3 regions of the Paucilactobacillus salsurae genome follow, and region 2 is predicted to be linked to each of the others. Evidence: predicted binding sites of a transcription regulator. Region 2 holds the regulator's gene; each other region holds the start of a gene.
What was found. The regulator Rex, encoded in region 2, represses fermentation and respiration genes when NADH is low (regulators of the CRP and FNR family bind a similar motif). The targets are predictions, from matches to a motif close to TTGTGAANTANTTCACAA.
Positions count from the first base shown of each region.

Region 1: the regulator Rex is predicted to act here: its motif matches at 8,495-8,512, upstream of adhP (alcohol dehydrogenase AdhP).
Region 3: the regulator Rex is predicted to act here: its motif matches at 3,006-3,023, upstream of ACYVQZ_RS08060 (NAD(P)-dependent alcohol dehydrogenase).

Region 1 is NZ_BAAHWX010000001.1:229-10,528, reverse strand. It holds gene pheT (phenylalanine--tRNA ligase subunit beta) at 1-1,580, opposite strand, end outside; gene pheS (phenylalanine--tRNA ligase subunit alpha) at 1,587-2,633, opposite strand; gene ACYVQZ_RS00045 (winged helix-turn-helix transcriptional regulator) at 2,897-3,256, opposite strand; gene ACYVQZ_RS00040 (HD domain-containing protein) at 3,292-3,795, opposite strand; gene ACYVQZ_RS00035 (TrmH family RNA methyltransferase) at 3,867-4,643, opposite strand; gene ACYVQZ_RS00030 (acylphosphatase) at 4,712-4,981, shown strand; gene yidC (membrane protein insertase YidC) at 5,072-6,001, shown strand; gene ACYVQZ_RS00020 (sensor histidine kinase) at 6,030-7,514, opposite strand; gene ACYVQZ_RS00015 (response regulator transcription factor) at 7,546-8,244, opposite strand; gene adhP (alcohol dehydrogenase AdhP) at 8,606-9,622, shown strand; gene ACYVQZ_RS00005 (CPBP family intramembrane glutamic endopeptidase) at 9,689-10,228, opposite strand.
Region 2 is NZ_BAAHWX010000006.1:44,472-54,771, reverse strand. It holds gene tsaB (tRNA (adenosine(37)-N6)-threonylcarbamoyltransferase complex dimerization subunit type 1 TsaB) at 1-541, shown strand, start outside; gene rimI (ribosomal protein S18-alanine N-acetyltransferase) at 525-1,106, shown strand; gene tsaD (tRNA (adenosine(37)-N6)-threonylcarbamoyltransferase complex transferase subunit TsaD) at 1,108-2,133, shown strand; gene ACYVQZ_RS06620 (ABC-F family ATP-binding cassette domain-containing protein) at 2,182-4,107, opposite strand; gene ACYVQZ_RS06615 (redox-sensing transcriptional repressor Rex) at 4,279-4,929, shown strand; gene groES (co-chaperone GroES) at 5,109-5,393, shown strand; gene groL (chaperonin GroEL) at 5,447-7,072, shown strand; gene ACYVQZ_RS06600 (APC family permease) at 7,284-9,122, shown strand; gene ACYVQZ_RS06595 (YigZ family protein) at 9,205-9,843, opposite strand; gene ACYVQZ_RS06590 (ATP-dependent helicase ComFA) at 9,908-10,300, shown strand, end outside.
Region 3 is NZ_BAAHWX010000010.1:20,622-30,921, reverse strand. It holds gene ACYVQZ_RS08085 (PTS mannose/fructose/sorbose/N-acetylgalactosamine transporter subunit IIC) at 1-345, shown strand, start outside; gene ACYVQZ_RS08080 (PTS system mannose/fructose/sorbose family transporter subunit IID) at 364-1,260, shown strand; gene ACYVQZ_RS08075 (PTS sugar transporter subunit IIA) at 1,291-1,710, shown strand; gene ACYVQZ_RS08070 (PTS sugar transporter subunit IIB) at 1,751-2,221, shown strand; gene ACYVQZ_RS08065 (hypothetical protein) at 2,298-2,942, shown strand; gene ACYVQZ_RS08060 (NAD(P)-dependent alcohol dehydrogenase) at 3,086-4,201, shown strand; gene ACYVQZ_RS08055 (VTT domain-containing protein) at 4,256-4,912, opposite strand; gene ACYVQZ_RS08050 (pyridoxamine 5'-phosphate oxidase family protein) at 5,063-5,548, opposite strand; gene ACYVQZ_RS08045 (hypothetical protein) at 5,841-6,023, shown strand; gene ACYVQZ_RS08040 (LysE family translocator) at 6,067-6,627, opposite strand; gene ACYVQZ_RS08035 (MarR family winged helix-turn-helix transcriptional regulator) at 6,726-7,127, shown strand; tRNA gene ACYVQZ_RS08030 (tRNA-Leu) at 7,184-7,267, opposite strand; gene ACYVQZ_RS08025 (heavy metal-binding domain-containing protein) at 7,313-7,591, opposite strand; gene ACYVQZ_RS08020 (hypothetical protein) at 7,607-7,795, opposite strand; gene ACYVQZ_RS08015 (MMPL/RND family transporter) at 7,884-10,300, opposite strand, start outside.

The DNA of each region.
Region 1 (10,300 bases), on a different contig from region 2:
TCTTTAGTCGTCAAAGAATAGCTAATAGCTTGATTCAACCCTAAACCTTCCAGAATATGGCGTGATGATCGAATCAGTTTTTGCCGCTCACTTAAATGACCAACGTTTTGGGTTTGAGTCGGCAAAGTTGAAGGGATATTGTCGTAACCATAGATTCGCGCAATTTCCTCAAGTAAATCAGCCTCAATGTCAATATCCCATCTTCTAGCAGGGACTGTTACTTTAATTTGCGTTTGATTAATTTCGTGTCCAAATTGTAAATCATCAAAAATTTGACCAACTTGTTCAGTTGATAACTGCGTTCCTAATACATGATTGATGCGGTCAAGTTCTAGTGTGATTTGTTTCGTTGGAATATCTTGTTTGCTGCCAATCACAATTTCTTTTGTAACGCCACCATTGCCAAGATCTGCAATTAGAGCTGCGGCTTCGTTTAAGGCTTGCTCAACCGTTTCTGGATTAATACCACGTTCAAATCGTGATGATGACTCACTGTGTAGATCATGACGTCTTGCTTGTTTCCGTACTAAAATAGGATTAAAAATCGCCGCTTCAAGTAAAACATTTTGAGTGTGATTGTCAATTGCTGTTTCTAACCCACCCATGGTTCCCGCTAATGCAACTGGACGATTATCAGCAGTTACCACAATATCATTACTATCTAGTTCGCGTTCTTGTTCATCTAAAGTAACAAATGTTTCTTTAGCTTGCGCATAACGCACTGATATTTCATGACCAGGTAATTTATCATAATCAAAACTGTGTAATGGTTGTCCATACTTCAGTAAAATATAGTTTGTCACATCAACAACGTTACTAATTGGACGAATGCCGGCGTTCCATAACCTGATTTGAAGCCAAAGTGGACTATCTTGTACAGTAACATTTTGAATTGCCAACATGGTATAAGTTGGTGCCAATGTTTGGTCAGGAATATTAATGTTCACCAAATCGGCTGTTTTAACATCACTGAATTTTTGGATTTCGCGTGTTTTGAAATGTGGTTTAATGCCATAAAATGCCGCAATATCATTCACATTACCCAGCATCGAGAACATGTCACCACGATTAGGTGTCACATCTGTGTCAATAATCGTATCGTCCATCCCTAGATAAGGATAAACAGATTCACCTGGCTTGGCATCATCTGGTAAAAACCAAATGCCATCTTCATAAGCTTTTGGTGCAATTTGTTCGCTAAAGCCAATTTCTTGCAGTGCACAAATCATTCCTTCAGAAATTTCCCCACGCATTTTTCCGCGCTTGATTTTCACATTATTACCAATACGTGCACCTGGAAGAGCAACAATAACGTTCTTACCTGCTTCAACATTTGGAGCACCACAGACAATTTGAACAGGCTCATCATCACCTGTATCAACCATGCATAACTGCAAATGATCAGAATCTGGGTGAGCTGTCATACTTTCTACGTGGCCAACGACTAGTTTACTGAGGCCATCACTTGGTGAATAAACATCATTAATGTCCACAGATGTTCGTGCAATTTTTTCAGCCAAATCGGCTGGCTTTACTGTTAAATCTAAATATTCTTGTAACCACTTATATGAAACCTTCATGAATGTTTATCCTTTCTGATCAAATTGAGTGAGAAAACGCATGTCGTTTTGATAAAAATCACGGATATCTTCGACACCGTATTTCAACATTGCAAACCGGTCTGGTCCAAGCCCAAAGGCAAAACCACCGTATTCATTTGAATCGACACCGGCCATTTCAAGAACATTTGGATGTGTCATTCCTGCACCTAAAACCTCGATCCAACCCGTATATTTACAAATTGAGCAGCCCTTACCTAAACAATTGAAACAGGTAATATCCGCCTCAACAGAAGGCTCGGTGAATGGAAAATAACTTGGTCGTAGACGAACGTCTAGCTCATCACCAAATAATTCTTGCGCAACGACCTCTAACGTTCCTTTCAAGTCAGCCATCGTAATATGCTTACCAATCACCATTCCTTCAACTTGATGGAATTGATGACTATGCGTCGCATCATCTGTATCACGACGGTAAACTTTTCCTGGTGAAATCATTTTCAATGGACCTTGACTGAAATCATGCTTTTCAAGCATGCGCGCCTGCATTGGCGAAGTTTGGGTTCTCATCAAAATTTCTGGCGTCACATAAAAAGTATCTTGCATGTCTCGTGCAGGATGATCTTTTGGTAAATTCAACATTTCAAAATTGTAGCGTTCTTCCTCAACCTCATCACCGACTGCTACTTCATAACCCATTCCAATGAAGAGATCAACAAGTTGGTCAATAATTTGTTGAATCACATGTGGTTGGCCCTGAACTGTTGGTGTGCCTGGCAAGGTCACATCAATTTTTTCATGTGTTAACTGGGCATTCAAAACTGCCTTTTCTAGTTCTGCTCGACGATTTTCGATGGCTGTTGTCAATTCATCGCGAATTTCATTGGCAAATTGCCCTACTTTTGGTCGTTCATCCGCACTCAAATCGCGCATACCGCGTAATACCTCGGTAATCGGTCCCTTTTTTCCAAGTAATTTAACGCGAATATCATTAACTTTATTTAGATCTTGTGTTTCTTTAACTTCTTGCATGCCTTGTTGGCGCAATTGTTCTAACTTATCCTTTAATCCCATGACGACTCCTTTTCTTATCGATTCCACAAAAAAAGCCCCATCCCCAAAAAGGGACGAAGCATCGCGGTACCACCCTAGTTTGCATTAAATGCACACTCACAGAATGGTAACGGCATTCTACCGGAATACGATTAAGTATCAACTATGAAAGTGAAATTCAATTTTTTGAAATGACTATTGCTTACAGTCAATGACAATAGCTTCCTGAACATTCGCCAAATTTACTAACTCTCATAAACGTTATTAATTACATTGTAGTGAAACTAGTCGGCTTGGTCAACAGGTAATTTATCAAACCACTTGTCGCCCCATGCATGAACAGAGTCCATAACTGGCCGAAGTTCTTCACCTTTAGTAGTCAGTGAGTAGATAATTAAAGATGAATCACTGTAAGTCTGTCGTTGAACAATGCCATCTTGTTCCAACTCACGGAGGCGTTCAACCAGCACACGGTCACTGCACTTAGGTACATTATTAACTAAATCCTTAAATCGTTGTGTGCCTTCATTTAGTAAGACCTCAATGATTAGGCCATTCCACTTACGACCTAAAATATTGAAAGTTTCTGCGAATTTTGGACACAGTGTGAAGTTTTCTTCATCGGTGGTCATAACTTGATCCATAACTCATCCACCCCTTTTTATAATATAGTTTAAATTTAAAATGTTGCTCTTACTTTTAATCTGCGATACCAAACGGAAACCCGTTTACGCATTGGACTGAAAAACTCATGTTCTGCTTCGTAGTCATCAACTAAAGAAACTAATAAGCTCTCTTTGTACTTTGGTAACGCCAGTGTTGCGCCAAACATGTGTTTTAAAATAATATCTTTTTCCATATCATTTAATGGCGTAATTTTTTCTGCATTGCGTAAAGCCACTCGTGGATGAATAAAAGCATGTGATCCAAGATTAAACTTTGTTGTCCGCCAATCATAGTAAAACAAATCATGCAGTAATCCAGCCCTAGCAACACTACGATAATCCAAATTCATTTTTTTGGCAATTTGGTAACTATCAAATGAGACGCTGATAGAATGTTGTAATCGATCTGAATGATGATGTTGCGTGTAATTGGCCAATTTCTTTACGGCAGGTTGTGCTAAAAGATCATCAACTAAGTTTAAGTACTCTTGATCATTTTGCCATGCATTCTTTTTCATACATTGCCCCTTTTCTTGATACCTGCAAGATATAATACACGGTTTTCAAAAAAATGCAAACGTTTCGCATATTAACTGTCAATTGCATGTAAATGAAACATCAAAATGCCGGCTGCCACAGCCACATTTAAAGACTCTGCCTGGCCTGCCATTGGAATAAATAAATTAGCATCCGTCTGTTGTAAAATATCTTCATGCATGCCATTTCCTTCATTACCCATAATTAGACCAAACTTGTTACCTGGTGTAATTGATAAATAACTTTTAGCACTCGGATTTAGTTCACTACCATAAACTGGAAGTTGTTGCCGTTTTAAGGCCGAAATCCACTCATGTAGATTACCTTGTCGCAATTGTAAATGAAACTGGCTACCTTGCATTGAACGCACTACTTTTGGTGAGAAAAAATCTGCAGCGTGTGGACTGGCAACGACGCCCTCATACCCTGCAGCATCAGCAGTCCGAATCATCGTGCCAATATTGCCAGGATCTTGTACCTCATCTAACAGTAACCACGGTCCGATAAAATGCGATAGTACAGTTGATGTATCATTTGGAATATTTATTTCAGCTATAATTCCCTGCGGCGTTACCGTTTCCGAAATTGCCTGCATCACTTCTGGAGACACTTCATATATTGCTGCATTTAATGTTAAAATGTCATCGTGTTTTGCGAGCTGGTCTTTTGTTGTTATGATACTAACAAAGTTAATGGACGCTTTGTTTGCTTCATTGAAAAGATGCCAGCCCTCAATCAAATATGTACCCGTTTTTTGACGTTCTTTTTTGGTTGCTAACTTTTTCCAACGTTTAACATGTTGGTTTTGCACAGACGTTATTTTGTCCATTGACTGATCACCTCATGACGACAATTATACCATGAAATACACGAACTAATTAGTAAGGAAGAATAAAGATGAAAACAATTCAAATAACAGTAGAAGGCATTGTTCAAGGCGTTGGTTTCCGATATACGACCATGATGCTGGCAAAAAAATGGCATATCACCGGCCACGTTTCTAATCAAGCGGATGGTAGTGTGTACATTGTGGCTAGTGGTACCGACACAAATCTTGATCACTTTTTAACGGCGATCAAAAATGGTCCCACATCATTTTCACGAGTGGATCATGTGTTTTCTCAATCAGTTAAAGAACAACACTTTAATAATTTTTCAATTCGTTAACCTCGAAAAGTTAGTGGCATTTACTACTTAAATACTGTATAGTACTTACTGTTTACGAGAAAATATCAAAAAGGATTTGAGTCATTTATAATGAAGAATAAAAAAATTACAGTAATTACTTTAATCACAACATTGGCCTTATTTTTAAGCGGATGTGTTCGTGTCAATAAAGCGGGTAAACCCTATGGTATGATTTATGATTATCTAGCAAAACCAACCCAACACGTTATGGAATGGATGGCTAACTTTTTGGGTGGCAGTTACGGTTGGTCAATTGTGGTCATCGTTTTTGTTGTTCGCATGATTTTGTTACCAGTCATGATTAGTCAAATGCGTAAGTCAACCATTACTCAAGAAAAAATGAGTGCTGTGGCACCACAAATGAAGGCTATTCAAGCACGTCAAAAAGCGGCAAAGACCCAAGAAGAGCAGGCTGCTGTCAGCCAGGAAATGATGGCGTTATATCGTGACAATGGCATTAGTGTCACTGGCGGAATGGGATGTCTGCCATTACTCATTCAAATGCCAATTTTTGCTGCATTATATGCAGCCATCAGATATTCACCTGACCTATCAAGTGCAACTTTTATGGGTATCAAATTAGGCGCCCCAAGCATTTTGTTAGCCGTCTTATCATTTGTCACTTACTTAATTCAGGGATACTTGTCAATGTTAGGCGTACCTCAAGAACAGAAAAAGCAGATGCGAATTGCCATTTTTGCTAGCCCAGTTATGATTCTATTCTTTACACTTTCTTCTTCTGCCGGGTTAGGCCTGTACTTCTTTATTGGTGGATTATTCGCAATTGTTCAAACCTTCATCATCAATCTCTATCGTCCTAAAATTAGACGTGAAATTGAAGCAGAAATGAAGAAACATCCCACAAGAAAAGTTGTTACCCCTGTAGTGGAACCAACGACTACTTCAGAGACCATTGATGAATTAAAACAGCCACAACCAACTGAAACACAGCACAAAAATCGTAATGCCGGCAAACAATCTCGACATCCTGAATCTTAAAAAAAACAAAAAGGCCATTAGGCCTTTTTTATTTGTCTTCAATTGCAGTAATTTTTGAAATTGGCAATGTAATTCGGAATAGTGAACCTGAACCTAATGAACTTTCTAAAGAAATTTGTCCATGGTAGCCTTCCACCAATCTTTGCGCGATTGACAGTCCAAGTCCATTTCCACCTTTTTTACGGCTCCGTGCTTTATCAACACGATAAAAACGATTAAATACTTTGTTCATATCTTCTTGTGAGATTCCCTCACCAAAGTCTTGAATGCCAATCTCAATTTGCTTAGTTGAACGAGAAAGCGACAAATGGATTTCTTTCCGCTTCGTCGAGTATTTAACAGCATTATCACATAATATGATCAAGATCTGTTCCAAATGATCACGATAGATCTGGACCCAAACATTTTCTTTTAAATCATCATCCAACATAAATAAAAAATCAGGATGAATCATTTTAAAATTATTGTATACCTGATGAACAACTTCGCGAACCTCAGTTTGCTCATCACGGAAGTTGATCTCAACTTGTTCAGCACGACTCAAATCAAGCATCTCTTGAACTAAGTCTTGCATCCGTTTTGTTTCTTTTAACGATGCACTCAAGGACTCATCTAAAACTTTAGGATCATCTTTACCCCAACGATTTAACATTTCCATATGTCCTTGAATAATTGCCACTGGCGTTCTTAGTTCATGAGAAACATCTTCCACAAATTGTGACTGTTGTTCAATGTAGCGCTGCATTTGATCTAGCATATCATTAAACATATCTGCCAAATCCGACAATTCATCATTACAATGCATTTCTGGAACTCTTTTTTCACTAGTGGGATCATTTTTCATTTCACTTAAAGTGTCATGGATATCGTCAATTGGTCGCAGTAGGAAATAAGAAAGAAAATAACCCATTAGACCACTTGCCAAAATAACCAGTATTAAGACGAGGATCGAGATGATAATCAACCTATCGTACGTGTCATAATAATTTGCGAGCAGATTTTCTACATGCACGTATCCAATAATTTGATGGTTTTTTTGGGAACGAATTGGGTAATTTGCAACAATCATTTTTTTACTATGATTAGCTACAACCTGAGTCTTTTTTTCTCGCGTAACAGCTGCTTGTTGGCTTTTTCCAGTTGTGAATAAGGAGTTCCCTTTCACATCAGTAATATTAACAATCACGCTTGTCGAACTCAGTTGTTTAACAACGTCATTACGATACAAACGTCTCGGGGTGCTTGCACCCTTATCAACCAGTTCATTTGGCCGAATTGTTTTTTTTACAGAGGCACTAGTCAACTGCGCATTATTTTGCCCCAACTGTCTTTTCAATACTTTAACGGTTTGATTAACATGCGTGGTTTCTTGTTTCAATAAATCTTGTGTGAATGAATGAAACAAGACAAAAGTCAAACACGCAAAGATAATCAGTGCGCCAACTGAAGTACCAATTGCCCATTTTAATTTTAAAGACCAGCGGTATTTAACTGTATTTTTTTTGGCTTGCAAAGATTAACATACACCACCTAAACACTTCATATTATTCTGAGCGCATTACATATCCAGTTCCACGAACCGTCTGAATGTAGCTCTTTTGTCCTTTTTTATCGATTTTATTTCTAAGATAACGAATATAAACATCAACAACATTAGTTTCGACATTAGATTCGTAACCCCAAACTTGATTCAATAAAATTTCGCGCGCCATCACGACATTAACATTCTCCATTAAAATCAGTAATAACTCATACTCGCGTTTGGTTAAATTAATAATTTCATCGCCACGACGAACAACACGATTTTCTTTTTCAATCGTTAGATCACGATATGTAACCGTCGTTTGATGGAAATCTGCACTTTTGCTATTTTGACCTTCAATATTAATCCGGCGTAATAATGCGCGCACTCGTGCTAAAAGTTCTTCAATTGCAAATGGTTTAACGATGTAATCATCAGCACCGTGATCTAGGCCAGAAACGCGATCAATCACTGAATCTCTGGCAGTCATCATCACAATTGGCGTACTCTTAACTTCACGAACCCGCCTTGCAACTTCGATGCCGTTCAATTCAGGTAACATTAGGTCCAACAAAATCATATCAAAATCTTCATTTAAAGCTGCTTCAAGGCCTCCTCTACCATCCAATTGGACCTCGGTGTCATAGCCTTCGTGTTTTAATTCTAGTTCCACAAAACGTGCTAAATTTTCTTCATCTTCAATAATTAGAATTCGACTCATGAATTTATTCCTTTCTTCATTGTAATTTCGTATTTATTTAATTTTTTACTAAAACGCTTTTCACAAACATAGTTATTTTATCATAATTATTTAATCAAACATAGTAGCTTCGGTTGCGTCTTCAAATTTTTTTAAGTTTAATTTCACAATGATTATTACTGATATGTGAAACGTTCACTTCATTTTTTAGTTTATAATCATCCATGAAAATGCGATTTTACAAGGATTCTTAATTGTTATTTTTTTAATTTTGTGCACTATTTCACTTGAATATCGTGAAATTTTCTGTTAATCTCAACTTGTAGAGCTTCACAACTATTTTGTGAAACTAAAAATTTCAGCAAGAAAGAGGTTGTTTTTAATGAAAGCTGCTGTTGTTCGCGATCCAGTTGATGGTTATGTTGATATTATCGAAAAAACATTGCGCCCACTAAATTATGGAGAGGCGCTTGTTGATGTAGAATATTGTGGTCTTTGTCATACTGATTTGCACGTTGCAAATGGTGATTTTGGGAAATTCCCTGGTCGAGTCATTGGTCATGAAGGTGTCGGTCGTGTCAGCAAACTAGGTGATGGCGTCACTAATTTAAAGATTGGTGATCGTGTCTCCATCGCTTGGTTCTTCGGTGGCTGTGGACACTGTGAATACTGTCTAACCGGCCGTGAAACGCTTTGTCGTAATGTCCGTAATGCCGGTTTTACAGTAGATGGCGCAATGGCACAACAAGTAATCGTTGACGCAAACTATGCCGTTAAGGTTCCTGATGGATTAGACCCTGTCGAAGCTAGTTCAATAACTTGTGCAGGTGTTACCATGTACAAAGCATTAAAAGTCGGTAATACCAAACCTGGTGACTGGGTTTCTGTTGTTGGTGCTGGTGGCCTTGGTAACCTTGCCATTCAATATGCTAAAAATGTTTTCGGTGCTCACGTTGTTGTAGTTGATGGGAATCCTGATAAATTAGCTGCCGCAGAAAAATTAGGTGCTGATTTACTAATTAATCGTAAAACAGAAAATGTTGCTGAACGCATTCAAAATGAAGTTGGCGGTGTTAATACCGCGCAAGTCACTGCAGTTAATGCAGATGCCTTCACCGCAGCAGTTGATTCGTTAAAACCAGATGGCCGTTTAGTTGCCGTTGCACTACCACAAGGTAATATGGAATTAAATATTGCTAAAACTGTTTTAGACGGTATCCAAGTGGCTGGTTCACTTGTTGGTACACGACAAGACCTTGCTGAAGCTTTCCAATTTGGAGCCGAAGACAAAGTTCATCCAATCGTACACACACGCAAATTATCTGAAGTAAATGATATTATTGACGAAATGAAGGCCGGTAAAATTGTCGGTCGTGAAGTCGTTGATATGTCACTTTAATATAGGCTTTCATTCAAATAACAATTTAAAAGCATTCATCTAATGATGAATGCTTTTTTAGTATCTTCAACTAAAATCAATCAGTTTGTCCGCTTTGAAAAGATAAATAATTGCTACTACTAGTAAAGGACAAAATACAATCGACAATCCTAACCAACTATTTGTTTGAGTAATGGGTTGGCCAATAGTTGGTTGAAAATCAATTAGACTATGCAAAATGATTCCTAAACTTAGACCATTTGTAGCAACACGAATTGCCGAAAATCCAACTCCCATTACGAACGCATAAAAAACTTGTTGGATCGTAATTGCAACAGATTGATGATTGGTAAAAATATTGGAAAAATGTAACAAGCCAAAGACCATGCTATTACTAATTCCAGCCCAAACTAATGGATGAGCTGATTTTTGCAAATAATCTAGCGCCAGTGAAAATAATAACCCACGGCATATTGTTTCTTCAAAAATTCCCGCCGCTAAGGCCATAAATAAAATCCTAAATAATAATGATTCATTTCTGACTACATTGCTAACGTTAACTAATAGTCCTCCGCTGACAAGCACCAGCACATAAAAAAGTCCTAGTATTATAAGACAAGAACGCATTGGATATTTAAATCCAATCGTCAGATTAGTCACTCTTGTTGTTTTGAATACCGATATCATAACGACTGCAAG
Region 2 (10,300 bases):
GGCTGATGGGCCGGGGTCATATACGGGCATTCGGATTGCTGTGACAACTGCGAAAACGTTAGCAGCCACACTGAACATTGAATTAGTGGGTATTTCCAGCTTAGAGTTAGTTGCTCAAAATATTCTGACGGTCAGTCCAGAAAAAAATGCGATTGCTTTTTTTGATGCCCGTCGTCAAAATGCATTTGTGGGTGGTTATCAAATTAACCAGGGTAGCACGGTTAACTATTTACCCGATCAACATATTAGTATTAGTCATTTAATTGAACAAATTAAACAATACGCACAGCCGGTCGTCGTAGTAGGAACTATCACGGATGAGTTCAAAACATTAGCGGCAAGTGAGCCGTTGATTCAAATTGGCAGTCCGTCAGCTGCAGTGCCGCAAGCAGGTATATTAGGAATGCTTGGCATAAGTCGCCAACCAATTACTGATGTCGATGCTTTTATTCCCAGATATTTAAGAGTTACAGAAGCCGAAGCAGTATGGCAAAAATCACATCCAGGAGAAATTAATCAGACTTATGTTCGTGAAGTTTAAAAAATGGCTAAAAGATGGTCGCCAGCGACGTCGCAAAGATGAAATTGCTGACGCGTTAGCAATCAAAAATGCCATCGTTGATATTAACGATGTGGATTATTTTATTGCGCGAGCACAGATAACTGATGTGCCTGAAATTCTACAAGTGGAGCAACAAATTTATGGCGCTACGCCATGGAACGAAAATGCGTTTGTCCAAGAAATTCGTCGCAAGCGAGACCGACTTTATTTAGTTGTCCGTAAAAATGATATGTTGATTGGCTTTGTTGGCTGTTCATTTGATCGTGTCCATAATGAGTCGCATATTACAAATATTGCAATTACACCGGCCTATCAAAATAAGGGAATTGGTCGTTATTTGTTGCAGTATTTGTTGAAGATTTCTGCTGCTGTTGATATGCATGTAATTAGCTTGGAAGTGCGAATCAGTAATGAAAACGCGCAAAGACTGTACCGCAAAATGGGCTTTTTAAAACGAAAAATAAAAAAGGGTTATTACTTAGGTGATCATGAGGATGCACTCGAAATGGTTCTCGATTTATCCTATTTAAAGGAGCAAGATTAAGTTGGCAAAACGAAATTTAATTTTAGCATTTGAAACGAGTTGTGATGAAACTAGTGTGGCCGTTATTGAAGATGGCCATCAAATATTATCAAACGTCATTGCAACTCAGATTGCTAGTCATCAACGTTTTGGTGGTGTGGTGCCAGAAGTGGCTAGTCGTCACCACATTGAACAAATTACGCACTGCTTAAATGAAGCGTTAGAGATTGCAGATGTGAGTTACGAAGATCTGAGCGCGGTTGCTGTAACCTATGGCCCCGGATTAGTGGGTGCGTTATTGATTGGGGTTAGTGCTGCCAAAACGGTTGCATTTGCGCATCATTTACCATTAATTCCAGTCAATCATATGGCTGGGCATATTTATGCAGCACGCTATGTGACAGATTTTGAGTACCCACAAATGGCATTATTGGTATCCGGTGGGCACACAGAGCTTGTGTATATTGAATCTGAATATGATTTTAAGATTTTGGGTGAAACGCGAGACGATGCAGCCGGTGAAGCCTATGATAAAATTGGACGAGTATTAGGTGTTAACTATCCAGCCGGTAAAACCATTGATGAATGGGCTCATGAGGGGCGAGATACCTTTAATTTTCCGCGAGCTATGGATAAAGAAGACAATTTTGATTTCAGCTTTAGTGGCTTGAAAAGTGCTTTTATTAACACGGTTCATAATGCACAACAAAGACAGACACCGTTAGATAAAAAAGATCTTGCAGCTAGCTTTCAACAAAGTGTTGTTGATGTGTTGGCGCATAAAACTCAGCGTGCATTAAACGATTATCCAGTTAAACAGCTCATTTTGGCTGGTGGGGTAGCAGCCAACCAAGGTCTGCGAGACCGACTTACTGAAGAGGTTGCCAAACATCATCCTAATACTGAATTGATTATGGCACCATTAAAATTATGTGGTGACAATGCAGCAATGATTGGCGCAGCTGGTTATGTGGCTGCTAAACAAGGCGATAGAGCAGATATGGCGTTAAACGCCGATCCTGGACTCTCATTTGCATCATTAGCATAAAAAAACACTGTTTGCGAAATTTATTATTCCGACAACAGTGCTTTTTTGTTATGAGAAATTTTCAAGTTCTTCTTCAAGCTGAGTCCAATCACTTTCACAGATTGCAATTTTTTCCGCGATTGCCGTCATTTGTGCTTGTGCATCAGCTGATTTTTGGGCGTCAGAATAAACTTCTGGCGTAGCCATCGTTAATTCTAATTGCGCCTTTTGGTTTTCTAAATCATCAAGTTGCGTTTCTAGCTCATCCACTTGACGTTGGAGCTTACGTTGTTTTTTTTGCGTTTCTTTTTGTTGTTGATAATCTTGATTTGTGGGGACGGTTTTGGTTGTAGCAGTGACGGATGTTACTGCCGATGTTGCCTGCTTTTCGAGTTGTTCGAGATAGATGTCATAATCGCCCTTATAGTGGGTCATTTCAGTTTTAGTTAACGCTAAAATGTCTGTGGCCACTTGATTAATAAAGTAACGATCATGAGAAATAAACAGAACAGTGCCTTCGAAATCATTGATGGCTTGTTCTAAAATTTCTCGACTATCAATGTCTAAGTGGTTTGTTGGTTCATCCAAAATAAGAAAATTAGCTTCTTCGAATGTTAACTTGGTGAGTAACAAACGGGCTTTTTCACCACCGCTTAGGGCGTGGACAGGTTTAAACACATCTTCACCAATAAATAGAAAACTACCGAGCAAAGAACGTATTTCTTTTTCGTCAACTGTGAGATGATCATCCCAAATTTCGTCGAGTACCGTTTTATTTGGGTGTAATAGCTGTTGCTCTTGGTCGTAATAGCCAATTGTAACGTTAGTGCCTAATTTCATATCACCTTGAATAAAATCGATTTGATGTAAGATTGATTTTAGCAACGTAGATTTACCGACACCATTGGCACCAATAATGGCATAGCGGCGAGGTTTTCGCACTTCAAAAGTAATCGGGCCGGCAATTTTTTCTTGGTCATAGCCAATCACGGCGTGGTTGACTTGCAAGACAATTTCACCGCTGGAATGTTGGGCGTGAAATGAAAAATGCATAGATTGGCGATCATCTGTGACAGGTCGTTCCAAGCGCTCCATCTTTTCGAGTTGTTTTCGTCGCGCTTGAGCTCGTTTAGTTGTCGAAGCCCGCACAATGTTTTTATTAACAAAGTCTTCCAACTCATTAATTTTTGCCTGTTGTTGATCGTAATGTTTCTGTGCCACAATTAAATTATGAGCTTTTTGGTCAACAAAAGCCGAGTAATTACCAGTGTAGTGAGTGAGTTCATGATGATCTAAATCATAGACCTGTGTAATCACATGATCTAAAAAGTAGCGATCATGTGAAACGAGCAATAACGCACCTGAGTAACTTTTTAAGTAATCTTCTAACCAAGACAAAGTCGCCATGTCAAGGTGATTAGTAGGTTCATCTAAGATTAGAATGTCTGGACGTTGAAGTAATAGTTTTGCCAATGCGAGTTGTGTTTTTTGGCCCCCGGATAAAGAATTAATCGGTGTTTCGTAGTCAACGTTTTCAAAATGAAAGCCATGTAAGACACCCCGAATATTTGTTTCAATCTGAAAGCCCCCAGCCATATCGAAGTCATGTTGTAGCTGATCATATAAGGTTAACGTTTTTTCATAGTCCGGAGTTGCAGGATCTAGAGTGGTAATTTTTTGCTCAAGCTTGTGAATTTGTTGTTCCTGTGCATGTAGATCACTAAACACATTATCCATTTCAGCCCAAATATTATTTTGGCTATCTAAGCCTTGATCTTGCGCTAGGTAACCTAATGTTGCTCCTTTTTTGAGACTGACGGTGCCATCATCAGGGGTCGTTAGTTGCGCAATTATTTTTAATAAGGTGGTTTTTCCAGCTCCATTGCGGCCCACAAGACCGATACGGTCACTGGTTTGCACTTGCAGATTGATATTGTGAAATAAAACATCCGCACCAAATTGCCGTTTCACGTTATTTGTTTGTAACAGTAACATTTAATTTAACCTCATTTGTTTAATAACTTGATTGTATCATAAGTCTTGATCAAGCTTCGACTCACAAAAAATAAATAAATTATTTGCAAAAAGTTTCACAAATTGAGAAGTTATGCTAGAATATTAAGTAACGTGAATTTCACAATCAAGTCATTTAAGGAGGGAAGTATCATGGTGAACCGAAAGATTCCTCGGGCAACAGCCAAGCGACTTCCAATTTACTATCGCTATTTAAATATTTTATTGGATGCAAATAAACGCCGTGTTTCTTCAACAGAGCTCTCTGAAGCAGTGCAGGTTGACTCTGCCACAATCAGACGCGATTTTTCGTATTTTGGCGAACTCGGAAAGCGCGGATATGGGTACGATGTTGAAGATTTATTGAACTTTTTCAAAGAAATTTTGAATCAAGATAAATTGACTAATGTTGCTTTAATTGGTGTTGGTAATTTGGGACACGCGTTATTAAACTTTAATTTCCACCAAAATAGCAACGTACGTATCAGCGCAGCTTTTGATGTGAATGAAAATATTATCAATACTGTTCAAAGTGGTGTACCCGTTTATGCGATGGATGAAATGAGTGAACAACTCCAAGAACAACAAATTGATGTTGTCATTTTAACTGTACCAGAAAGCACAGCTCAAGGAGTGACCGATAAATTAGCTCAAATTGGTGTCCATGGTATTTTGAACTTTACACCATTACGTTTGTCTGTTCCAAAAACGTTGCGTGTTCAAAACGTTGATCTAACAAATGAATTACAAACATTAATCTATTTTATTGATCATTATACAAACAATAATGAACCAGAAGAATAGTTTCTAAACAGAGTCGTACCAGGTGGTAAGGCTTTTTTATTTTGTCATGATTTATGATTTGAAAAATGTGTTCGTAATTCTTGCAATTGAGTCAGAAAATGTTATAGTAGATTTTGTGATTAGCACTTGAGTATGTCGAGTGCTAAAAATAATATTTTTAAATTGATGGAGGGATAAACGTGTTAAAACCATTAGGAGATCGCGTTGTTCTACAAGCTGAACAAGAAGAAGAAAAAACAGTTGGTGGCATTGTATTGGCATCAAATGCCCAAGAAAAGCCAACTACTGGAAAGGTCATTGCCGTTGGTGCCGGAAAGACACTTGATAACGGTGATAAGCTTGCTCCTTCAGTTAAAGAAGGCGACCGTGTATTGTTTGATAAATATGCAGGTAACGAAGTTGAATATGAAGGCGAAAAATATCTAGTTGTTCATGAAAAAGATATTGTCGCAATCGTTGACTAGGGAATAATCGATTTTAAATAATCAAACAATTTTTTATGAGGTGAATTGAAATTATGGCAAAGGAATTAAAATTTTCTGAAGACGCCCGCACAAAAATGCTTAAAGGTGTCGACAAACTAGCAAATACAGTTAAAACAACAATTGGACCAAAGGGTCGTAACGTTGTGTTGGAACAATCGTATGGCTCACCAACCATTACAAATGATGGTGTGACAATTGCCAAGGCAATTGATTTGGAAGATCACTTTGAAAACATGGGTGCTAAGTTGGTTTCAGAAGTTGCTTCAAAAACTAACGATATTGCCGGTGATGGAACAACGACTGCTACTGTATTGACGCAAGCAATTGTCAATGAAGGTATGAAGAACGTGACTGCTGGTGCTAACCCAGTTGGTATTCGTCGCGGAATTGAATTAGCTACTAAAGCTGCAGTTGATGAATTACACAAGATGTCTCACGAAGTTAAGACTAAGGATGACATTGCCCAGATTGCTTCAATTTCAGCTGCTAACCCAGAAGTCGGTAATTTAATTGCTGATGCAATGGAAAAAGTTGGTAACGACGGTGTCATCACCATTGAAGAATCTCGTGGTGTTGATACAACCTTGGACGTTGTTGAAGGAATGCAATTTGATCGTGGCTATATGTCACAATACATGGTCACTGACAACGATAAGATGGAAGCCGATCTCGACAATCCATATATCTTAATCACAGACAAGAAGATCAGCAACATTCAAGACATTTTACCATTGTTACAATCAGTTGTTGAACAAAGCCGTTCACTATTAATCATTGCTGATGATATTACTGGCGAAGCTTTACCAACCCTTGTTTTGAACAAGATGCGTGGAACCTTCAATGTTGTTGCTGTTAAGGCCCCTGGTTTCGGTGACCGTCGTAAGGCACAACTTGAAGATATCGCTATTTTAACTGGTGGTACAGTGATTACTGACGATCTTGGTTTGAACTTGAAAGATGCAACGATTGATCAATTAGGTCAAGCTAATAAAGTCACGGTTACTAAAGAAAACACAACCGTTGTTGAAGGCGCTGGCGCCAAAGAACAAATTCAAGAACGTGTTGACCTATTGAAGGGTCAAATTGCTGAAACAACTTCAGACTTTGACAAAGAAAAACTTCAAGAACGCTTGGCTAAATTAGCTGGTGGTGTTGCTGTTGTCCGTGTTGGTGCCGCAACAGAAACTGAATTGAAAGAAAAGAAATATCGTATTGAAGATGCTTTGAATGCAACCCGTGCTGCCGTTGAAGAAGGATTTGTTTCTGGTGGTGGTACAGCCCTTGTTAATGCCATTGATGCCGTTGCTGCTGTGAAAGCAGATGGCGACGAAGCTACTGGTGTTAAGATTGTGCAACGTGCATTGGAAGAACCAGTTCGTCAAATTGCTGAAAATGCTGGTCTTGAAGGCTCAGTGATTGTTGAACACTTAAAGGGTGAAAAGCCTGGCGTCGGTTACAATGCTGCAACAAATGAATTTGAAGATATGGTTGCTGCTGGAATTGTTGATCCAACCAAAGTTACCCGTTCAGCATTACAAAATGCTGCTTCAGTTTCTGCCTTGTTGTTAACGACTGAAGCTGTTGTTGCTGACAAGCCTGAAGATAATCCAGCACCAGCACCTGCTGCTCCAGCAGGTGGTATGGGCGGTATGATGTAAGCTCAGTAAATTAAATAATAAAAGATTGCGACGTTAATGCCGCAATCTTTTTTTGTTTTAAAAGACAAGGCGAAGTCTGATTAGTTGTGTTAGAGTAATAGATGTCTATAATAAGAATTCCAAGAATTTCCGGAATTTTGGTAGTATTGTGAAATTTCGTGTAGTACAATTGCTTTTGTTCAATTTTTATTGACAATGAGGAGAGATTATCATGTGGCGTTATTTGAAGCGCTTATTAATTGGTAAACCATTAAAAACACTCGATGAAGGCAATCAACATTTAACTAAGTTTAAAGCGTTGGCGTTGCTATCTTCAGATGCCCTATCATCAGTAGCATATGGTACCGAACAAATTACAACGGTTTTACTGACATTATCTGCCGCGGCACTGTGGTATTCATTACCCATTGTTGGCATTGTTTTAATTTTACTGCTAGCGATTACGCTATCATATCGTCAAATTATTCATGCCTATCCTAGTGGTGGTGGAGCATATGTTGTTGCCAGCACTAACTGGGGCCAAGAAGGTGGCTTAGTTGCCGGTGGATCGTTATTGGTTGACTACATGTTAACGGTGGCCGTATCAACGACTGCCGGGACTGAAGCAATTACTTCCGCAATTCCAGCACTGTATCCATATTCAGTTGGAATTGCGGTCATCATTGTCTTTTTAATTATGGCAATGAATTTACGTGGTATGAGCGAAAGTGCTAATTTATTAACGATCCCAGTGTATTTCTTCGTTGTCATGCTCACAATTATGATTATCTGGGGTATTTTTAATATCTCGACTGGTCACATTGAGTACCATGCGACTTCTGCAATTGGGAGTTATGTACCAGGCATGTCTGCGGTACTTTTTATTCGGGCCTTTTCTGCGGGTTCATCTTCACTAACTGGTGTGGAAGCGATTAGTAACGCCGTGCCAAACTTTAATAAACCGCGTTCACGTAACGCCGCGAATACATTAGCAATTATGTGTTTGATTTTGGCATTCTTCTTAACAGGTGTTACGTTCCTGAGTTACTATCTGGGTACTATTCCATCAACGCATGCCACTGTTTTGTCACAAATTGGGGCATCAGTTTTTGGAGGACATGGTATTGGTTATTACTTACTCCAACTTTCAACAGCTATGATTTTAGCGGTTGCTGCGAATACTGGATTCTCAGCTTTTCCAATCTTAGCTTTTAACTTAGCAAAGGATAAGTTCATGCCACATGCATTTATGGACCGTGGTGACCGTCTTGGTTATTCTAACGGCATTATCATGCTAGCCATTGGTGCGGTTGTCTTAATTTTCATTTTCCATGGTCAAACCAATGCTTTGATTCCGCTCTATGCTGTTGGTGTGTTTGTGCCATTTACTTTGTCACAATCAGGGATGATCATTCACTGGTTTAGAGTTCGTGAAGGTTTTTGGTTAGGTAAATCACTGATCAACTTAGTGGGTACATTGATCTCATTTAGTTTAGTGATTTTCTTGTTCTGGCAACATTTTGATAAGGTATGGCCATATTTAATTATTATGCCGCTGTTACTGATGTTGTTCCATAAAATTCGTGAGCATTATAAGAAAGTTGCCAAACAATTACGCGTGGCTGGTAAAACACAAGTCCAAATCAAAGACTTTGATGGCGCTACAGTGATTGTGTTGGTCAGCAATGTGACGAGAGTGACCGCAGGAGCGATTAACTACGCCCGTTCAATTGGGGACTACGTGATTGCAATGCACGTTTCTTTTGATGAGAATCCGGGCAAGGAACATAAGACTGCTAATGAATTCAAAGCAGAGTTTCCTGATGTGCGATTCGTCGATATTCACTCATCATATCGTTCAATTGCAACACCAACCTTACGATTTGTGGATGTGATTGCTAAACGAGCAGCCGCTAGAAATTATTCAACGACTGTACTAGTGCCGCAATTTGTACCGCGTCATCCATGGCAACGTGCATTGCATAACCAAACTAGTCTACGATTGAGAACGGTGCTAAATTCACGTGAGAATATTATCGTTTCAACCTATAATTATCATTTAAAAGAATAGTGTGCAAAAAACACTGATTATTTTCTGGGAATTAACGTAAAAAAGGCATTATCACAAATTTTGTGATAATGCCTTTTTTGGGCTAACCGAGAAAAGGAATTTCATGATATCGAGGTTCACCAAGCGCAAAGGACACTTGATTGTGCAGCAAATCAACAATTTTCTGCTTCATGGCGTCAACATTTTTCTCATCAATAAAGATGGTAACAGTAACGTCCACACCATATTGTTCATCAACAATTTCTAAGTGTTGTTGCTGTAAAAAATAGGTCAATGTATCGTGATTTTGATAGGCAAATTCGATGGCTAAACTAGCTTGAAGGACCTTTTGAACTAATCCAGCCTCATGAATAGCTTGTGTGGTTGCATTGCTATACGCACGAATTAATCCTCCTGCACCTAACTTAATACCGCCAAAATAACGCGTCACAATTGCCAAAACGTTATGCACTTCTGTCAGTTGTAGCGATTCAAGAATCGGAACACCAGCTGTGCCACTTGGTTCGCCATCATCGCTCTGTCGTTGAATATGGTCCTGATCGCCTAGAACGTATGCAAAACAATTATGGTTGGCTTTGCGATGTTCTTTTTTGGTCACCGAAATGAAGTCTTTGGCCATTTCTTCATTTTCAATGCGAAATACGGAACAAATAAATCGTGATTTTTTAATAATTAATTCAGATTGATGATCATGTGCAATTGTTAAAGATGGTTTAGTCATTTGAATAAATCCTTTTTGAAGAAAATTGTTATTTTGTCGTATTTAAGTTTTGGAGGGTGATTTTATTAAAGTTGAAAATATGTACGGCAGAAGATTACTCACTACTGAAGTTAACGATAACGAAATTTTACCAAATTTACAACGCTTGCCAACCATGACGGTCAAAAAAGATTATGTGATTTGTCATCGTTGTAACTCCAAACTACCTAAACAAAGAGTTGCGCTACCAGCAGTACATTACTATTGTGATCAATGTCTTAATTTAGGTCGAGTCAGCACCTTAGAGCAGTTTTGGTATTTACCGGAGCCAAATCAATTTTCTGAAATAAAAAATTCGCTCACGTGGCAAGGACAATTATCCATGTTGCAAGAACGATGCTCGACAGAAATTTGTCAGGCGTTAGCAAAGCATGAACGCCATTTGCTGTGGGCAGTGACAGGTGCTGGGAAAACCGAA
Region 3 (10,300 bases), on a different contig from region 2:
ATTATGGGAATTCCTACGTTGATTTCATTTGTTTTATTCATTCCTTTGATGTTCATCGCACTTTACTTTGGTGCCCCAGTGATTTCAAGTGTTGTTGCTAACATTGAACACGGAACATTAATTCACGTCTTGAATAGTGTCGGCGGTGGTCTTGCTGCTTTAGGTATCGCAATCATCATGCAAGTTATTGGAAAGAAACGTTTGCTTCCATTCTTCTTCCTTGCATACTTCATGAGTGTGGCCTTTGCAAAACTACAAATCAACATGACAATTTACGCTATCTTTGGTGTAATCTTTGCGATCCTTTACGTAATGACTACGTCAAACAAACCAGCACAAGACTAATCAAAGGAGGAAATTAAAATGGCTGACAATCAAGCAGTAGAAGCAACTAATGATGATACACAAGCAACAACTGAGCACCGTATTCCACAACCAGATGCCATTACCAATAAAGACTTAATGAAGTCTTGGTTTGGTTGGTGGTGGGCTAACGAAGTTCCTCATACATTTGACCGTATGCTGGCTCCTTCATTTGCCTTTGGTATGATTCCAACATTACAAAAACTTTATAAAGATAAAGATGAGTTAGCAAAATCTTTCCAACGTCATTTATTGTTCTTTAACACCCAAGCTACTTGGGGTGGTGGAACATTAACTGGTGTTACAATTTCACTTGAAGAAGCACGTGCCAAGGCACTTGCTAACGGTGAAGAACCAATTTCTGAAGACATGATTAATAACACAAAAGTTGGTTTGATGGGTCCTCTTGCCGGAATTGGTGATTCAATTGACTCTGGTACTGTTCAATATATTTTTATCGCTATTTTCTTACCATTTGCTAAGCAAGGTAACTTCTTAGGTGCATTGCTACCATTTTTATGTTTTGCAATTGCAACCTTTACTTATGGTTATTACTTCACAAAGATGGGTTATTCACTTGGACGTTCAGCTGCTAAGGAAATTATGACAGGTGGCCGAATTGCTAGCGTGATTGATGGACTTGGTGTTCTAGGATTGTACATGATGGGTATTTTAGCCGGTCAGTATATTACGATTCGCAGTTACTTGAAGTTCTCAATTAGTGGTAAGGTCTTTAATGTGAATACCATTTTGAATCAAATCTTACCTGGTCTATTGCCTTTACTTGCTGTTGTATTGCTTTACTGGTACTTCCAAAAGCAAGGCCTCAAGATCACCCGTGGATTACTCTATCTTACTGGTGCATTGATCGTCTTGAGTATTTTCTACATCATCTAATTTGTCGTATTTTAGGAGGGTCATATTTAAATGAAACGTGCATTCTTAGTAATTACTCATGGTAATATGGGTATTGAAACCGTTAAAAGTCTAGAATTGTTAATGGGACCACAGGAAAATGTTACTGGTCTTGGCTTGCATCCTGGTGAATCTGTGGATTCATTGCGTGAACAAGCATACCAAGTTTTAGATGATAACTCAGCAAAGTATGACGAGACAATTGTGCTCGTTGACTTACTAGGTGGTAGTCCTTCAAATGTTGCTTTGTCAACACTTTCGAAGTACCGCGAATTAAAGATCGTGACAGGATTAAGCTTGCCACTTCTCATTAATTTACAAAACTTTTCTGACGCAACTGAAGATACTGATAAATTAATCAATGATTCAATTGAAGTTGCTAAAGATGGTGTTAAATTAATTGATAAAAACTTCTTAAAGCACGATAATTAGAATTAGGATACAAAGTTATAAATTTTTGGAGGAACCTAACATGGGAAAAATTAATATTGCACGTATCGATGATCGTCTGATTCACGGTCAAGTTATGCAGAAGTTAACTAAAGGTCGCGGTACTAACGCTGTTTACGTGATTGATAATGGAACAGCTGCCGATGACTTTATGAAGGATATTTATGTTAGTACCAACTCAACTGGTGGTTTGAAGATCCGTGTTTACAGTGCCAAAGAAGCTGCAGACGAATGGAAAAAAGACCAATTTGGTAATGACACAGTTATCTTAGTATTTAAGTATATCAAGGAAGCTAAGGAAGCTGTTGATGCTGGTCTTGAATTAGACTCATTAATGGTTGCTGGGGTTTCTAAGAAACCTAATACCAAGGCTGTCATCCCAACTGCCTCAGTTAGTGATGAAGAAGTTGAAATTCTTCACGAACTTAAGGATAAAGATGGTATTGATGTATATTTCCAAACATTACCAGATACCAAGCGAGTTGAACTTTAATTCAATTAGCTCATATGTATTTTTTGAAAGGGAGATGAAAATCTCTCTTTTGGTATTTTAAGGAGAGCACCTAAGTATGGAAGAAATGTATGAAGTTTATCCTGATAAAGTCAGAACGTATATGACCACGACTGTTTTTACTTTTTTTACAGTTTGTTTCTTTATAGTTGTCTTTTTGAAAACTTGGTTGGTTATTAAAATCTTTGCGGTTCTTTTTGGTGTTTTATTTGGCTATTTAGCTTATCAAACGTTTCGCAATGGCCATTTAAATCATCCTGATTATGTCATTAATCAAGATGGTGTGATTGACAATACCAAAACACCAGCTGTTAAAGTGACGTGGGATAACATTTTAAAAATCGAAATGACACCAAACAATGCGGTGATGCAGATTGGTATTTTGGCCAAGAGTACGGTGAATGACCAAACTGAATTATCGACAGTGATGAAAAATAATATGTCGGCGAATGGTAATATTGCCTTTTATTCAGTTATGATCGATGGTTTTAAGTACCGACAAAAGCCATTTTTAGCCATTTTTAAAGAACTAGAACGACAAGGGGTAAAACATAATCCTGAAATTTTGATTAGTGAATATATTGACCCTGAAACTAAACGAAAAATGGCTGATAAACGTGATGCACAAATCAGGGCAGCACGAAAGCAAAAAAAGATGGAATATCGGCAAGCGCACCCAAAGAAACATTGGTGGAGTCGGTAAAATTACAGTTATATGATCTATGGAGCTGTGTCTATTTAGACGCAGCTTTTTTAATTAAAAAGATTGAAAAATGTTTCACAAACTGATATAACAGTGGTGTGGGGGAAATTTAATAACTTTGACTTAGGAAAGGAAATGATTTGATGAAGATAAAAGCAGCTGTTGTCGATCAAAAAGGTTCCAGTTTTCAAATTAAAGATGATATTGAATTAGCGCCAATGCAGGACGATGATATTCAAGTTAAAATGGTGGCTAGTGGTATTTGCCATTCAGATGAGGCTTTACGTAAAGGTGATGCTGAAATTGGATATCCCATTATCTTAGGACATGAAGGTTCAGGAATTGTTGAAAAAGTTGGTTCACATGTCCAAAATTTTGAACCAGGTGATCACGTTGTCTTGTCATTTTATTCATGTCGAAATTGTGAAAATTGTCTAAGAGGTATCCCCACGCAATGTTTACATTATGCAGAAAATAATCTTTCTGGTGTACGTCCTGATAAGAGTGCTCATTTTACAGAAAATGGACAGCAAGTTGCAGATATGTTTGATCAATCATCATTTACAACTACGACGGTTGTTCGTGAGAGCAATGCTGTGAAGGTGCCAAAAGACCTTGATTTACGAAAATTAGGACCTTTAGGCTGTGGTTATGTGACAGGTAGCGGAACGGTCCTTAATACGCTAAAACCGCGTCCAGGGCAAACCATTGCTGTTTTTGGAACAGGAGCAGTTGGACTAGCCGCAATGATGGCTGGAAAGATTTCAGGTTGTACAAAAGTAATTGCTGTTGATATTGTGGATTCAAGACTAGCATTAGCAAAAGAATTAGGTGCTACAGATGTGATTAATAGTCAGCAACAAGATGCTGTGGCTGCTATTCAAGAGTTGACCAATGGTTACGGTGTTAATTTTGCAGTTGATACAACTGGAGTGACATCTGTAATGGAGTCTTCCATTAAAGCATTACGACAAGGTGGGACAAGTGCTTGTATTGCGGTCACACCTAATCATATTGATGTTGATACATGGAATGACCTGTGTGTTGATGATAAATCTGTGATTGGTGTCAACATGGGCGATTCAGTGCCTCAAATCGATATTCCACGGTTAATTGAATTTTATCGCCAAGGGATGTTCGATTTTGATAAAACTGAAAAATTCTACCCATTTGAGGATATTAACCAAGCAAATGCCGATTCAATGAGCGGTGAAACCATTAAACCAATATTAATTATTGACAAAGACTATCAATTCTAAAAAAAGATTGTGATAAAGAAATGCGCTTTTAGCAATATCTTTATCACAATCTTTTTATTCATCTGGTTCAATATTAGCTGGTAGTTTATTTCGTAAATAGGTTATCAACGCAGGCAGTAAGGAGATGCCGATGATTCCCAAAATTACAAATGTAAAGTTTTCTTGAACAATGGGTAAGTTACCAAACAAATAACCAGTAGTACAACACAAGATAACCCACAAAAAGCCACCAAGAACGTTGTAACTTACGAATTTTTGATAATTCATCCGACTTCCACCAGACACAAATGGTGCAAAAGTACGAATAAATGGCATGAAGCGGGCAATCACAATTGTTTTACCGCCGTGTTTATCAAAAAAAGTTTGTGCTTTTAACAGTTTTTCTTCATTGATTAATTTTCCTAGAAATGAATTTTTACCAATCAGACTACTGGTATGTTTACCAATTTCGTAGTTAAGTGTGTCGCCAAGCACAGCTGCTATAAAAAAAGTGACCATTAATAACCAGATATTTAAACCGAAAGCCTGATTAGCTGCAAGCGCACTGGCTGCAAACAATAATGAATCACCAGGTAAAAACGGTAGGATGACAATTCCTGTTTCAATGAAAACAAGAATAAATAAGATGAGGTAGGTAAAGGAATCAAATTGATTCACAATTTGAATCATGTGCTGATCAATGTGAATAATGAAATCGATTATCTGAGGCATTATAGTCTCCTGTATCTAAAATTTATTTTTACTATAAGTAAAATTCTACAGAAGAGAATTTAGAAATGGTACAAAAAAGAATCACCTTTAGAATTTTTTAAGTTAAAGCGGTTACAAAAATGTTCAAACCCTAGCTGTTATTTTCTGTATCTAATCCAAATGTTGTTTAGCAGTATAGCGTTGAACATCAATTTTAATCACGCCAACATAATTAATGTCAGACGCAGAAATATTAGGCCATTCTTTGCCGGTTTCATGTAATAAAATCGTTTGCATTGCCTTCTTTTTGTCCAGCACATCAGTTATTAACTGAGCATTGCCGACACCCATGATACTCTGGTAAGCAAATGAATAATCACTAGGGTTACTGCTATTTTCAGGGACCATTAGATGAGCACCGTTATCAATTTCAAAGGCAATGTGACCATCTTTTGAAATGAGCTCTCTTTTTTTGCCAACGGGTGCGCCATGACTATATAAGGTTAAATGACCATCATCTTGCATTTCAAATCCATAATTAGTGGGAACAACATATGGATATTTATCATCGTTGATTCCCAGGTGAATTACATGGGCTTCTAACAATATCGTTTTAATTGTTTCCAAATCAGTGACCTCTCTATTAGCTTTACGCATACTATTCCTCCTCGATATTTTTGATGTTACACATCTGAAATATAGTCGTGAATGGTGTATCAGTCAAGGCTTTAGACTAGGTGTTGAACAGTTTTTTTAAGTTGAATAATCAATTTTTTGTGAATTTTTTAAATCAAACTAGTGAAACGGGTGATATACCAGTCGATTTTAAATGATTTTGTTTTTCACAAAGATATTAACACAACTGCAATGTTTTTCAGACAAAAAATAAGTTATACTAGACATGTAAAAATGTAAACGCTTACAGTAACTATGAAAGGGGTATAGATCGGTGGATAAGGATCGCATTGATGGACTAAGTCAAAACGATGTTGAATTTGAATACATGAAACAATTTGGAGGATTTCCTTTTTATTCATATTCTGGGGACAATATGATTGAAGATATGAGAGATGCTTTAATAAATGGCGAACCTTATGAACAAGCAATTACGCAAAATGTAAGTTTAAATTAGATTAACTCTTAAAAAGAAGTTGTGATAATATCACAACTTCTTTTTATCGCCATAAATCATATGCACTAAAAACTAATAGTAGTGCCACAAATGAATTTAATAATTTAAAATGTTGGTTATAAAATCGTTGGATCAGCTGACCGGCGATTGTCCACGCTAAAGTACCAAGAACACCGATTAACACCATCAAAGTAAACTTCATTGATAATTCACCGAAAATGCCGCTAATTAAGAAGGTGCCCATGCCAGTAATGAAATATAAATAAACTTTAATATTGGTTGTTTGTAAAAGTAAACCGGTAACTAAGGGATGATTGCCAGCAGCTGACGCATTTCCCGGCGTGGAGATGTATGTATGATATGCCAAATAGAGTAAATATAGTGACCCAATAATTTTTAATATAAAAATTACTGACGGATAGTTTTGAAAAAAAGAGGCAAATATTGAGACAATTCCTCCAATAATTAATAGACCTAAAAAAATGCCAGAATTAAAAATTAATCCATGACGAAATCCTTTTTGTTGGCCTTCAGACATTGCCATAATTGTATTGGGACCAGGTGTAAATGACATGATGAAAATAAAAGTTAAAAATCCAATCATTTCGATCTCTCCTTTTTTTATTGCAAATGCAATGATTTACTTAAATACTATATCATGATATAATTGCATTTGCAATAAAATGTTTGGAGGTCATCGAAATGTTTGAAATAATTCGTGAAATTGGTGCGATTACGCGAAGCATTCAAAATGATTCAAATCAAAGATTTAAAGAAGATCAATTAAATAATAATTTGTTTATTTATATTATTCGAGTAGTTGAACGCCCGGGAATGTTTATGGGAGAATTGGCCGATTCAATTCAAGCTGATCGAACGACCAGTTTTAGAACAGTTAAAAAATTAGTTGATAAAGGCTATTTAGAATTGAAGAGTGATCCAACCAATTTGAAAATTAAAAGAGTTTATCCAACCAAACAAGCAAAAAGTTATTATCCTAAGCTGCATGCTTATGAACAAAATCGTTCTGATCAATTGGTGAAGAATTTATCTGACAAAGAATTAGATCAGTTAAAGCGACTGATGCGTAAATTGAATTATTAACGTGTATTTGGTGACGTAAAAAGGCTAACATCATAGTGATGTTAGCCTTTTTTTAATGCCCCAGGCAGGATTCGAACCTGTACATGGATAACCATACAGCGACCTGAACGCTGCGCGTCTGCCAGTTCCGCCACTGGGGCAACAACAATTAATAGTTTACACTAACGGTTGCTGTTTTTAAAGCATTATTCTGTGAATTTTACTAAGGTACCGTATCCCGTAATGACTAAAAATTTGGGTGCGACTTGCAACTGGACGACTTGGGTATTAAACGAGATGTTAATAATACCGTCCGCTTGTTCTTCCTCAGCCTTTTGCTTCATTTTTTCTTCAACGTCTGAAAAAAGTTGGTCCATTGATTCAAAAGCATCGATTGTTTCAGAATCCAGCATGAGATGGCTAGTGGCATTGACAATGCCCAAAATATCGTGTGGTTGATCAATACTGCCGGTGGTTAATAACATAAAAATAGGTCTCCTTTATTGATAAAGTCGTAATACTAGAAAATATAAACAAGAAAACGAAAGGGTAATGATAACAGCCAAAAATAGATAAATACCATTGGTTCTCATATTACCTCGGTGTGTTAATAGCCGAAAGCCAGTAACAACTAATAAAATAACTGCCAGTCCTAGAAAGATTAAAACAGTTTGCTTAAAGATTTGCATTGAAAGTACTCCAAAATGATTTCTTTCATTCTAATAGTTAACTACTAAAAAAGCAAAATGCAGTTTTTGCATTTTGCTAATGAGTTAACTATTTTTCGTTTTCATGTTTTTGATGTTGCTTATCTTCTGCGTCCTGGAAACCGGATTTAACTGGATAAGTTAATGAAACAGTGCTTGGAATAATAATTGGAATGATAAAAATCAAAATAATCAATCCAATGATTACGGCCATGGCAACTTGAATCAACGTTGGGACACCAGAAGGCATCAATGCAGCAAATGTACCACTTAGGATAATCGCAGCAGAAATGACAACTGTGCCAATGACTGTTGATGATTTAACCATTCGATCAGCAGGCATCATATTTTCACGCCCATATTCGCGATATTTCATCATCAAGAAGATACTATAATCGACTCCTAATGCGACAAGCATGATAAATGAGAAGAATGGGGTATTCCAAGTTAACATTGGACGACCTAAGACGAGACCGCTAATCCAACGTGTGATGCTGAGTGATGTAAAGTAAGCAAGCATCAATGTTCCAATGATATAAATAGGCTGTAGAAGCGAGCGTGTGACAAAGATCAATGCTAAGCCAATTCCGATCAACATAATAGCGGCTGTTCTGACAAAATCGCCACTCGCAACACTCTTAATATCATGAAGTGTTGATGATTGCCCGCCCATAGCAACTTGAGCATTTTTAAGTGTTGTTCCTTTGAGACTCTTTTTGGTCTGTGAGGAAAGTTGTGCCACTTTTTGGGTGGCCTTTGTATCACTTGGGTTGGTATTCAAGACAATTGTAATTTTAGCTGTTTTTTTATCTTGAGATAGATAAGTTTTAATGGCTGGCTTGTATGTGGCACTGTGCAGAACGCTGTGAGGTACGTAGTATTCGTCACTTGCTGAAGAATTCTGAAGACCTTTCAGATAACTGCCACCTTGACCCAAACCATCATTGACTTTATCGATACCAGTTGTCAGTTGTGGTGATTGTTCGGCTAATTTATTAATTCCTGTATTGATTTGTCCTAAGCCATTTTGACTTTGCATCAGGGCGCTTTGAACTTGGTTAAGGCCGCCTGTTAATTGAGATAAGGCAGTCGCTGCTCCTGGAAGAGCTACATTTGAAGCACTAGCCAGTTGATTAACTTGTGCTTTTAAAGTATTGACTTGGCCAAGCATACTCCCTAATGAAGATGTAGAACCCTGAATATTTTGCAATGACGTACCAATACTTTGATCGGCTGTACCGATAGCCTTCAAATTGTTTTGAACAGTTTGTAACTGTGTTTCCAGGCCGGAAAAGCTGGATTTTTGTTCATTGGCATATTGTAATAGTGTTTGTGTTTGAGGTCCTGAAAGTGGTGTGCCGGCCTGTGCTTCAGCTTGAATTAAGCCAGTGACAATTTGGGCACCCATCTGATTAACATCAACATTACTGGAAGTCCCCTGCATGCCAGTTAATAAACTGCCAATTGTTTTTGCTTGGGTTCCAATATTCGTTAGTTCATTGGTTAAATCACTAGTGTTAACGGCAGATCCAGAGTTTTGGAGTGCAGAATTTAATTGTTGAATACCATTATTGATTTGTGGTAAACCACTTTCCAATTGAGCAATTTGACTAGCATTACTGCCTGAAAGTTGGCTATTTAACTGTGTTGTTAATGTTGAAACACCATCAACTAATTGCTGGCTGCCAGTGGAAAGCTGGCCTAAACCATTCGACATCGCCATGCTACCAGCCGATAATTTTGCTAATCCAGTTTGAGCAGAACCAAGACCAGTATTGACGGTTCCTAATTGGTTAGATACATAAAGCTTGTTAACCTTCGTACCTCCTGGCTGAGTCACTGATGCAGCAGTTTTAACATCTGGATCATTCTGTATTTTACGTGTGATTTGATCAATTAATTTTAAATCCTTTTCGTTATCTAAACGATGATTAGAGCGAATGTATAGGGTTGATGGTTCCGCCGTTCCTTTGGAGAAGTGATCTTGAACCACTAAGAAACCTTTTTTAGCTGGAACCGAGTTACTAATTTCGTCTGTATCATCGTAGTTTAGTTTATTTTGATAAACAAAATAAAAGGGAAGTGTCAGACCTAACACGATGACTAATGAAATAATTGGATGAAGAACTGAACTTGATGATAAGCGGTACCACAATGAACTGTTGCCTTCGCCCTCAAAGTTTTTCGATGGCCAAAACATCTTTTTACCAAGCACAGCCATGAAAAACGGATTCAGTGTTAATAAAACGATTAACAATACTGCAACACCAATTGCGACACCAATTGCTGATTGATAGATTGAAAATTTAGCCAAACTTAACGCACTAAAACCAATTAAAACTGAAGATCCAGAGTATAGGATCGTTTTTCCGGCAACTCTTCGAGCTCTCTTTGTTGCTTCAGCGTTAGATAAGCCACGACTAAGTTCTTCTTTGAACTGATTGTAAAGTAAAATATTATAATCAGTACCAATTCCAAATAGGACGA